2 regions of the Micromonospora sp. NPDC051925 genome follow, and region 2 is predicted to be linked to the other one. Evidence: riboswitches for the same ligand, from Rfam matches in the RefSeq annotation. Region 2 holds a riboswitch; the other holds the start of a gene.
What was found. A riboswitch is a leader RNA that binds a small molecule or an ion and turns the genes downstream of it on or off. The one in region 2 is predicted to bind cyclic di-AMP.
Positions count from the first base shown of each region.

Region 1 (5,123 bases), on a different contig from region 2:
CCAGAAGTCCAGGTCGAAGGTGCCGAGGAAGGTCAGGACCGAGGCGGTGTACGCGACGCTGACCGCCATCGCGATCAACAGCATCATGCCGGGCGTACGGTCCCGTACCTCCCGTACGGCACCCACCAGGAACGGCCAGCCACCCCACCAGAAGACCACCGAACCGAGCACCGGCCCGACCAGGGACCGGCCGGGGAACTCCAGCGAGTAGCCGAACCAGTCCAGCACCATCCGGCTGGTCGCCACCACCGGCAGCGTCAGCGCCAGGCAGACCAGGAAGCGACGCCGGAACATCTCCGGATCGTGCCCGGCATGCCCCGCGTGCCCGCCCTGCCCGGCGTGCCCCGTGTACCCGGCATGCCCGCCCTGCCCGGCATGCCCCGCGTGCCCGGCGTGCGGATCGGCTGCCGGACCCGTGCGGGCTGGCCGGTGCTGGTCCATGCCTCCACCCTCTTCCTTCGGCGTGCTGCGGGCACGGTGAACCGCGCGGGAGGACCGGGACGGTGGCTACCATCGTCCGACGACGACCCGCCGCCCGTGGGATGAACCGGTTGGCCGGCTGACACGTATCCCGTCCCGGATCGTTGGGAGAACTCGCACACATGGGCGCCGACCACACCCGTCCCGCTCCGTCCACCCCGCCCGGGGTGCGGCGGATACTCGTCGTGACGGTGGTTCCGCTCATCGTCATCACGGTGATCGCCACGCTGGTGCTCTGGCCGGGTGACACCCGGCAGGTCGACCAGGGCGGTCAGGTGCCCCGCCACCACGGCACGGTGACCCGGGTGGTGACCGAGTCCTGCCCGCCCGCCCCGCAGACCCCGGACGGGCCGTCGGGGGCCGCCGCCGGCCCGTGCGGGACGGTGACGGTCACCGTCGAGCAGGGGCCGGACAGTGGCAAGCAGGTCGAGACGCCGGTGCCGTCGGGGCCGGGCGCGCCGACGGTGGCCGTCGGCGACAAGGTGGTGCTCGTCGCGTTGGCCGACCCCACCGATCCGTCGACGAGCAGCTACCACATCGCCGAGCACCAGCGGGGCACGCCGCTGCTCTGGCTGGTCGCCCTGTTCGCGGCGGCGATCGTGGCGTTCGGCCGGCTACGCGGGCTGGCCGCCCTCGCCGGCCTCGGCGCCAGCTTCGCCATCCTGTTGACCTTCGTGGTGCCGGGCATCTCCGCCGGGGGCGCGCCGCTGCCGATCGCGATCACCGGGGCCGCGCTGATCATGTTCGTGGTGCTGTACCTGACCCACGGGATCACCGCACAGACCTCGGTGGCGGTGCTCGGCACGCTGGGCAGCCTGGTGCTGACCGGTGTCCTGGGCACGTTGGCCACCGCCGCCACCCACCTGACCGGGTACGGCAGTGAGGAGGCCACCACACTGTCGATGTACCAGCGTGACGTGGACCTGCACGGCCTGCTGCTGGCCGGGATCATCATCGGTTCGCTCGGTGTGCTGGACGACGTCACGGTCACCCAGTCGGCCACCGTCACCGAGCTGGCACACGCCAGTCCGGGGTTGTCCCGGTTGCAGCTCTACCGGGCCGCGACCCGGGTCGGTCGGGCGCACATCGCGTCCACGGTGAACACGATCGTGCTGGCGTACGCGGGTGCCTCGTTGCCGTTGCTGCTCCTGCTCACCGCCGACAGTCGACCGGTGAGCCAGATCCTCACCAGTGAGTTCCTGGCCCAGGAGATCGTCCGTAGCGCGGTGGCGACCCTCGGCCTGGTGGCGGCGGTGCCGCTGACCACCGGGTTGGCCGCACTGGTCAGCACCGCCGGGCGCGGTCCCGCCGACGCCGGCACGACCGGACCGACGCCCACCCCACGTCCCGCCCCCGACCGTGCCGAGGCGCTGGCGGCGCTGAGCGCCTCCCGGCACGACGAACCGTCCACCCCGGCCCCCGCTCGGTGGCCAGATCCGGAGAGGAGCACGGACACCGCATGGTGAGACTCCGCTGCGTGACCGGGAGCGAGGTCGCAGCTGTCGGCCGCGCCACCGATTACCCACCGCTATCGGGAAAATACACATTCGGTCGTGTTGGGGACGTAGATCCCCGGGAGGACTCTCGGGTAACCTCGCTGCCGGTCACCGCCGAAGGCGCCCACCGGTGCCAGCGGGGCCACCGCCCAATCGCCGTACGGCGAGCCGGGGAACCGAGCACCTGGGGTGAATCCGCGCCAGCGGTAGGGGCCACTTCCGCCCCGAACCCGTCAGCTAACCCGGTCGGCGGTCGACGGAAGGGAAAACTGTGACGGCACCCTTACGCCGCTGGTTGACTCCGGTAGTGGCCGTGCTCGCCGCCCTGGCGATCGTCGCCGGGCCGGCCGCCGCCCCCGTGGCGGCGGCACCCACCCCCTCGGGGCACGAGGAGGACGAGGAGCCGAAGCTGCTCACCGACGTCATCGAGGCCACCAACCGGGAGTACTCGGCGGCGAAGAACCGGCTGGAGAAGTCCAAGAAGCGCCAACTCCAGCTCGCCATCGAGGTGGAGAAGGCACAGCAGGAACTGGCGGCGCTGGCTCCACAGGTCAACGAGATCGCCGCCCAGTCCTACCGGACGGGCCGGGTCGGCGCGGTCGCCGCGCTGCTGGACAGCGACGCCCCGGACGCCTTCGTCCGACGGGCCGCCGCCCTGGACGAGCTGAACATGGTCAACGCCGGCAAACTGGCCAAGGCCAACGAGGCCAAGAGCCGGGCCGAGAACGCCAAGCTCGCGCTCGACGCCGAGGTGCGTGAGCAGCAGAAGCAGGCCAACCTGATGGCCAAGAAGAAGACCGAGGCAGACAAGGCGCTGGCCCTGGTCGGTGGCCGGGGCTTCACCGGTGGCCTGGTCGACGCCACCTCGCCGGTGGCCCGCATCGCCCCGGGCCAGACGGCCGACGGCGGGTGGCGTGGCGAGTCGTGCAGCGAGAACGACCCGACCACGTCCGGCTGCATCACGCCGCGCACGCTGCACATGTACAAGGAGGTCAAGCGGGCCGGCTTCAGCCGGTTCGTCGGCTGCTACCGGCCCGGTGGGCCATGGGAGCACCCGAAGGGCAAGGCGTGCGACTGGTCGTTGCAGAACAGCGGCTTCAGCCCGTGGCACAACAACGACACCCGGATGTACGGCAACAACCTCGCCGCGTTCCTGATCCGCAACGCGGATCGGCTGGGCATCTACTACGTGATCTGGAACCGGCAGATCTGGTTCCCGGCCAACGGCTGGAGTTCGTACTCCGGACCGTCCAACCACACCGACCACGTGCACGTGTCGCTGCTGTAGCGCCCCGCCCCGGTCCCCGCGCCGCCCGGGAGCGGGGACCGGGGACGACACGTCGTCAGCGAAATGGCGGTGTCCCGAACGCGTGGACACCGCCATTTCGCCGCCGCTGAGTTGATCTTGAGTGCGCGGCCCGGATGATCACGGCCGTTGCAGGACCGCCCCGGCATGCCTGGTCCGGCCCTCGACGCCACTCGGCCTCAGCCGGCGACGCCGGCCGGCTGACCGGCCGCCGCGACGGCAGGATGGGGTGCCACGACCGCAGGGCCGTCCGTTGCGACCGCAGAGTCGGGTGCCGCGACGGCGGAACCAGCCGGGGCCGGGACAGCACCCGCCGGGGCGACGGCGGGACCGGGCACGGCGACGGCGGGACCGGGCACGGCGACGGCGGGACCGCCCGTCGGGGCCACCAGATGCACCTCACCAGCGGCGAGCCGATACGACATGCCGACCACCGCGCACCGCCCCGCGGCCACTTCGGCGGCGATCACCGGGGAGTTGCCGAGCAGCACCTCGACGGTCTGCGCGATGTGGATGTCGACGATCCCGTCGATGTCGTGCACCCCCTCCTGGGCCGCGCGGCGCAGGCTGGGCCCGACGGCGGCGACCACCGAGTAGAGGTGCCCGGGAGGTTGGGTGCCGGTGCGCGCGGCTTCCCGGGCGGCCTGCACCGCCCCGCAGGAGTCGTGCCCGAGGACCACCACCAGCGGGGTGCCGAGGACCGTCACCGCGTACTCGACGCTGCCGAGCACCTCGGGCCCGGCGGTGTGCCCGGCGGTCCGGACCACGAAGAGATCACCCAGGCCCCGGTCAAAGATGATCTCGGCAGCGAGCCGGGAGTCGGAGCAGCCGACGATGACCGCGAAGGGATGCTGGCCGTCGGCGACGGCGGCCCGGTGGCCGGCACCCTGGTTGGGGTGGCGGGGCGCCCCGGCGACGAAACGCCGGTTGCCGGCGTGCAACTCGGCCAGCGCCTGGGTAGGAGTGGTCGGGGCCATTGCCTCACCTCGGTCCGATATCGCACCTGGTCACGCCGGCCGGCGGCGACGACGGCCGTGTTCCCACGGTCACACGCAGCGAAAGGTACGTCAAGATTTCGTGATACACGTTTCAGGCTTTGGTCGGCGTGATGTCGAGGGCGGGTCGAACGTCGGACCGGGCGGACGTGAGCACGCCGGTCGACCCCGGCACGCCCCGACGCCAGCCCCGCATCGACGGACCTGAGCGCGCCAGCCGGCCGAGCGCCCCGACGGCGGGCTGACCCCGGAGCGGGCACGCCCGGCCAGCCGGCCGGCGTCACGTCACGGTGGCGGCCGACGGTGGGCTTCCCAGGAACGGGCCATACGATGACCGTCATGGCGAAGACGACAGGCAGCACCGGGAGCACCCGGAACTGGACGTTCCTCACCAACCACGGTCATGTGCTGCTCGCCATCGCCCGCAACCCCACCGCCCGCCTGCGTGACGTCGCCGACGAGGTCGGGGTGACCGAACGAGCCGCCCAGGCGATCGTCGCGGACCTGGAGACCGGCGGCTACCTGCGGCGTACCCGGGTCGGCCGACGCAACGAGTACACGATCAACCCGAGCGGGCACTTCCGGCACCCCGCCGAGGCCGATCGCCAGGTCGGCGACCTACTCGCCCTCTTCACCCCGCAACCGGCCGGCTCCCAAGACGGACAGCTCACGCCGGCCGCCGACGCCTGAGCCCGACCACCCGACGCCCGACACGGCCACCCGACGTGCCGCCGCCACAGCCCCCGTGGCGCTCCACAGCAGCGGCGCGTCACGGTCCACTGCGGACCTCGTGGCCCGGGTCACCCACCCGGTCGAGTCCAGGGCGCTGCGCGGACGGTCGAGTAG
Region 1 is NZ_JBIUCH010000020.1:69,398-74,520, forward strand. Features, by position in the region: gene ACIG87_RS24970 (copper-translocating P-type ATPase) at 1-441, opposite strand, end outside; gene ACIG87_RS24975 (YibE/F family protein) at 603-1,946, shown strand; cyclic di-AMP (ydaO/yuaA leader) riboswitch at 2,113-2,244, shown strand; gene ACIG87_RS24980 (coiled-coil domain-containing protein) at 2,248-3,264, shown strand; partial or broken gene ACIG87_RS24985 (carbonic anhydrase) at 3,627-4,259, opposite strand; gene ACIG87_RS24990 (helix-turn-helix transcriptional regulator) at 4,608-4,967, shown strand.
Region 1: linked by a shared signal. The riboswitch ahead of ACIG87_RS24980 (coiled-coil domain-containing protein) and the one ahead of ACIG87_RS29940 (C39 family peptidase) in region 2 are both predicted to bind cyclic di-AMP.

Region 2 (5,123 bases):
CCAAACCCAGCAGTTCCACGATCCGACGGTACGACCCCAGCGCAGCGGGGCCTGGAGTTGCCCTGGCCCGGTCCCACCGCCGCCGCACGCTACTGGTCGAGCACGCCGCGCCCCGGTCCTTCAGTCCTTCTTGACGTACACGCCTCGGCCGGGCTGGCCGTACACCAGACCGCGAGCCTTGAGCTGGATCATCGTGAACCGGATGACGGTCTCGCTGACCTCGTAGATGTCGCAGAGCTGGCGCGTACTGGGCAGGCGGTCACCGGGCTTGAGTACGCCCGACTCGATCTGCCGCGTGAGGTCGTCGGCGATCTGTTGATACAGCGGCTCGGCCATCGGTTGCCCTCCCTGCAATGAGAAAACACGCAGGGGGACATCAGGCGCGACACGGGGTATCGTCAGTACACCCAGAGTACTGGGTAACGTAGGTTGGTGAAGGGAACTCTGATGGTCAGCTACGACGAACGCCTGATCGCCGCAGCACTCACCCTGGCCCGCCGGCATCGGCCGGTGTGGTCGTGGGTCAGGTGGCGGAAGGTCTGCCGGTGTGGCAGCGAACTCCCCTGCCGGTCGGCACGCCGCATCCCGGACAATCGGGGCTCCTGGCGCACGCCGACTGTCCGCGAGATGCCGTTGCTGGTGCGGTCGGCGTGGTGCTGCCTGGATCACCACCGGCACGATCGCTGCGGGAAGTGCACCGGGACCGGCTTCTGCCCGAGGGTGGAGGCCGCCCGCGCCCGGATCAGGGCGTGGCGCAGGTACCGCACCGTGTTCGGGTGGCGATGACCGCGCCGAGGGCGGGTGACCTGCTCCAGGTGACCCGGGCGGCCAGCGTGCAGTTCATCAGGCCGATCATGTTCCGGGTCATCCGGATACTGGACTGGCCCACGTACGACGGCTGGATCTGGTTGGAGGGCTACCAGCTCAACGCCAGGGGTGACGCCGTCGCGCGCCGGACGATCTTCGTACAGCCGGCGGGGTTGATCTTTCGACAGCGGACCGCCCCGGTGCCCGTGGTCAGGCAACCGAGGCGGTCCGGATCGCATTCGAGAGCAACGGGTCAGGCGGAATAGCCCCGGGTGGCGATCCAGTTCGCCAGGGTGGTCGTGCTGACCCAGTACGCCGGCAGCGACGCATCGGCCGAGTCGGCGATCCGTACGGTGCGACCGTCGTTCTGGTAGCCCACGACGGCGATGTAGTGGCCGCCGGGGAAGGAGTGCCACCCGCCGTCGGTGTCGGTGGCGTCCCCGACGACGTTCGCGACCACGGCCCGCTTGTCGGTGACCGCCGCGACCACGTCGGCCCGCAGCCGGTCGATCTGCGCGTCACTCGGCGTGCCAACGAACATCCGGGTGCGGTACGGGTCGCCCTTCACCACGGCGTTGAGCACCCGGGTGGTGTCCTCGGCCGAGTTGGTGCCCATCTCGGTGGTGCCCAACTGGGCGGCGAGGCTGTCCTGATCACGCTCGATGCCGGCCGCGCTGAGAGCGTTGCGCACCGCTGCCGGCCCGCAGTAGTAGTAGGTGCTCTGGGCCTGGTACTCGTAGCGGAGGACCTTCGACGACGGTGGCTTCGGCGTCGCCTTGCGGGTCAGGTCCGGGTTGACCGTGGCCTTGGCCGCGACCTTCGCCGTGGTCTTCGCCCTGGTGACGCTCGGCGACGGGCTCACCGGCGCACTGGTCGAAGGGCTTGCCGACGGGCTGGTCGGTGCGGGGGTGGCGACCCGGGCCTGGGCGCGGCTGGCCACGTCGTCGAGGCGGGGGCCGGTCTCGGCCACGGCGGCCGAACGCTGCTGGCCGGTCGCTGCGTCGTCGACGCCGGCAGCCAGCGCGGCGGCACCGGCGGCCAGGACCAGGACCGCCGCCGATCCGGCGGCCATCTGGTACGGGCGGTGGGTGGTCAGTCGTCGGAGTTGTCGCTTCAGGTGATGCTGCACGGGGTGTTCCTCCACGGGGCGAGGGTGGACGGGCACGCCGGACCGGCACGCGGCGGCACACCGCGCGCACAGCGGAATGGATCAGCGGCCCGTTCGTCGGGAGACCGCCCGGACAGACCGGGCGGCGGGGCGGACGGCCGGAGTCAGCGCGTCAGGCGCGACGTCCGGCGACGGCACCCCGGCACCGAGGTGGGGGAACTACCGAGGGGGTCGGGTCATGCTGCACGAGGATGGAACTCCTTCCGGCACCGCCGACCGGGTTAGCTGACGGATTCGGGCGGGAAGATCGCCCTACCACGGGCCGTGGCCCGTGGATTCACCCCAGATGCAGTGGGTCCCCGGTTCGTGACTCGCACGATTGAGCGGGTCGGCGCGGCGTCGCCTCTTGCGATCGGAAACCGCACCGGACGCAGCGACACTACTGGCCGCCTTTTCCCTCGCCAAGCCCCCTGAGCTGCGCAAACTCGCTCAGCACTGGCAACTTCCCGGTGCAGTCCGGCACTGACCTCCCGGACCGGGACGAGCGGTCGTCCGACCTCGTCCGGGCGACATCCGGACGGGCCGGCACCAACCACCGATGATCGTCACAGTCGATGTGACCGGGTGTGACCAGATGACCGTTTCCCCACCGGGGGTGACCCCCCTCACACCCGCCCAGATAACAATTCGGCCCCGAGGCACCGCCGGGCGGGCGTTCGTCCCACTACGGGGTGGGTGCGGCGGTCCTCACCCGGGCCGGTCGCCAGCGGGTGGCGAGCCTCGGGCGGGCCGCCGACATCGCGGGGCGGGGCAGCGGGAGCCGGCCTGGCCGCAGCCGCTCCGCCGCCGCGTACGCCTCGGCGGCCAGGGAACGGGCCGCCTCGGCGGCCAGCTCGGCGTCCCGCCACGCCGCCCGTTCCCGCCCGGCCGCGGCCCGGTACGTCGTACGCCGGTCCTCGCGGACCGCTCGGGCGAGCATCACCTCGTGCTCGACCGGGTGCCGACGCGGATCCCAGCCGTCGCGGTGACCGAAGACGTCCCGCAGCCGCTCCACCGACAACTCCCCCCGCCAGTGCGCCGCCACGGCGGCCTGGTGCAGCCACCGCTCCCGGCTGGCGTACTCGGCGGGGGTGCGGGGAGTGCGTGGGCTGGGCAGCGTGCCGGCGTCGGAGAACCGACGGGCCGCCGTCTCCGCCTCGTCGTACGCCTGCCAGGCCCGCTCCAGGTCGTCCTGAGCGGCCAACCAGGCGGTACGGCGACGGCGGGCGGTCTGGGCGGCACCGGACGCGGCCACGGCCACCTCCTCGGCGTACCGGCGCAGATCGGCGACCGGGGGTGGGGCGTCAGGCATCGGCTCGACGGCGGTGACGTCGGGCGGATGGTCCCGGTCGGGCCGGGCCACCAGCACGGTGAGCCCGGTCAGCGCGAGGACGAGCAGCGCGGACCAGATGGCGGTGGCGGTCGGGACCTCGATCAGGAACTGGTAGAGCACGGTGTTCACGGTCGACACCTCGCGGGCGGGATGCGGAAGCGGAGACCGTACCGGCGGCGGGTGGTCCGTGCCGGGGAACGTCCGGCCGGGCGGTACGGGAGTGAGGTTCGTCGCAGCAGCGGTCGCGGGTGGAATCGGCCCCCGCGTGGGCGGTCAGCCCTGCGGAGGTGCCCGGGAACCGGCGGCAGCGGGCGTCCGACCGGCCGGAGCCGTGGCAGGCGCAGCCGGGACGATCCGGGCGGCGTCGACCGCTGCCGGAAACTGGTCGGACCGCTGCGGCGCGGCGAACGCGGCGGCGTCGACCCGACCTGCGGCCACGACGCCGACCGGAGCGACGCCGACCGGTGCGAACCCCCGGTCGGCGGTGCGCACGTCGTCGGGGTTGCCGCTCGCCGGATCGAGGACCGGCGGGACACCGAACGACAGCGACCAGTCGATCGGCCGCGCGGCGGGCGGCCCTGGGTCGGGCAGCGCGGCGCCGGGCAGTGCGGGGTCGGACAGTGCCGGGCCGGCGAGAGAGAGGGCGATCGCGACCGCGAGGCCGGTCAGCAGCCGGGTGATCCCGCGCGCCACCCACCACAGGGGACTGGTGAGCGCAACCGGGAGCACGTGTCCACGCTACCCGCCGACGCGACCGGCCCGCAGTGCCCCCGGGCGTGTCGCCGCGCCGGCCACCGTGGACCCCGCTCCCGGCGCAGCGCCACCATGAACTCCCTGGTCGGATGGGGTCACCTGGCGGGGCCCGCTCAGGTGACCGGTGGATGGGAGTCCACCGGAAACAGGGTCGCCGGAAGCAGCGCCACCGGGCACAGCGGCTACGGGAGCAGCGCCACCGGGCACAGCGGGGACGGGCGGGGTGCGGCGGCGGGGGGCGAGGCGGCGCATCATCGGGGTCTCCACCCAGCGGTGCAGCGCGGCGGCCAGCGCCAGGTTGACCACCAGGAAGCCGAGCACGGCCAGCGGCCCCGACCAGCCGGGCAGTCCCACGCCCAGGCGACCGGTGAGCCGCAGCACGGTCACCATCACCAGCACGTGCACCAGGTAGAAGGCGAACGAGACCTCGCCGAGCCAGACCAGGGTGCGGTGTCGCCACGGTGACCAGCGGCCCTGCACGTCCGCGCGGGCCGCCGCCGGGATGACCAGGATGTACGCGGCCGACAGCAGCGCCGCCCACATCTCGGCCGGAATCCAGTGCGCCGCCACCCAGGTCGCCACGAAGATCAGGCTGGCCAACGGCAGGCCGGGGCCCCGCCAGTGACCACGGCGCAGCAGCTCGGCGGCGGCGACACCCAGCCAGAACTCGGTGGAGCGGACCAGCGGGAAGACCTGGGTGAACCACCAGTTGCTGCCCTCGGGCACCAGCTCCTGGCCGGGCCAGAGCGCCAGGATCACCAGCGGCACCGCCAGCACCACGGCCCAGAGCAGGCCGGAGCGGGCCCGCCGGATCGCCGGCAGCACCAGCGGCAGGCAGAGGTAGAAGAACAGCTCGCAGGAGAGCGACCAGCTCACCGTGTTGATGCTGTAGAAGTAGCCGGGGGTGGGATCCCACGCCTGGACGAGGAAGAGGTTCTCCAGCGCGGCGCGGGGCACCACCGGGTCGGCGAACCACCACATCACCAGCAGCGCCGCCGCCCAGGTCAGCACGTGGTTGGGGTAGATCTTGGCGAGTCGGCGACGCCAGAAGTCCCGCCGCCGGTCGCCGTCGCGGGCCGACCA
Region 2 is NZ_JBIUCH010000031.1:20,646-25,768, forward strand. Features, by position in the region: gene ACIG87_RS29925 (hypothetical protein) at 1-19, opposite strand, end outside; gene ACIG87_RS29930 (winged helix-turn-helix domain-containing protein) at 121-336, opposite strand; gene ACIG87_RS29935 (hypothetical protein) at 783-1,073, shown strand; gene ACIG87_RS29940 (C39 family peptidase) at 1,061-1,936, opposite strand; cyclic di-AMP (ydaO/yuaA leader) riboswitch at 2,171-2,311, opposite strand; gene ACIG87_RS29945 (hypothetical protein) at 2,640-3,416, opposite strand; gene ACIG87_RS29950 (hypothetical protein) at 3,561-4,016, opposite strand; gene ACIG87_RS29955 (acyltransferase family protein) at 4,026-5,123, opposite strand, start outside.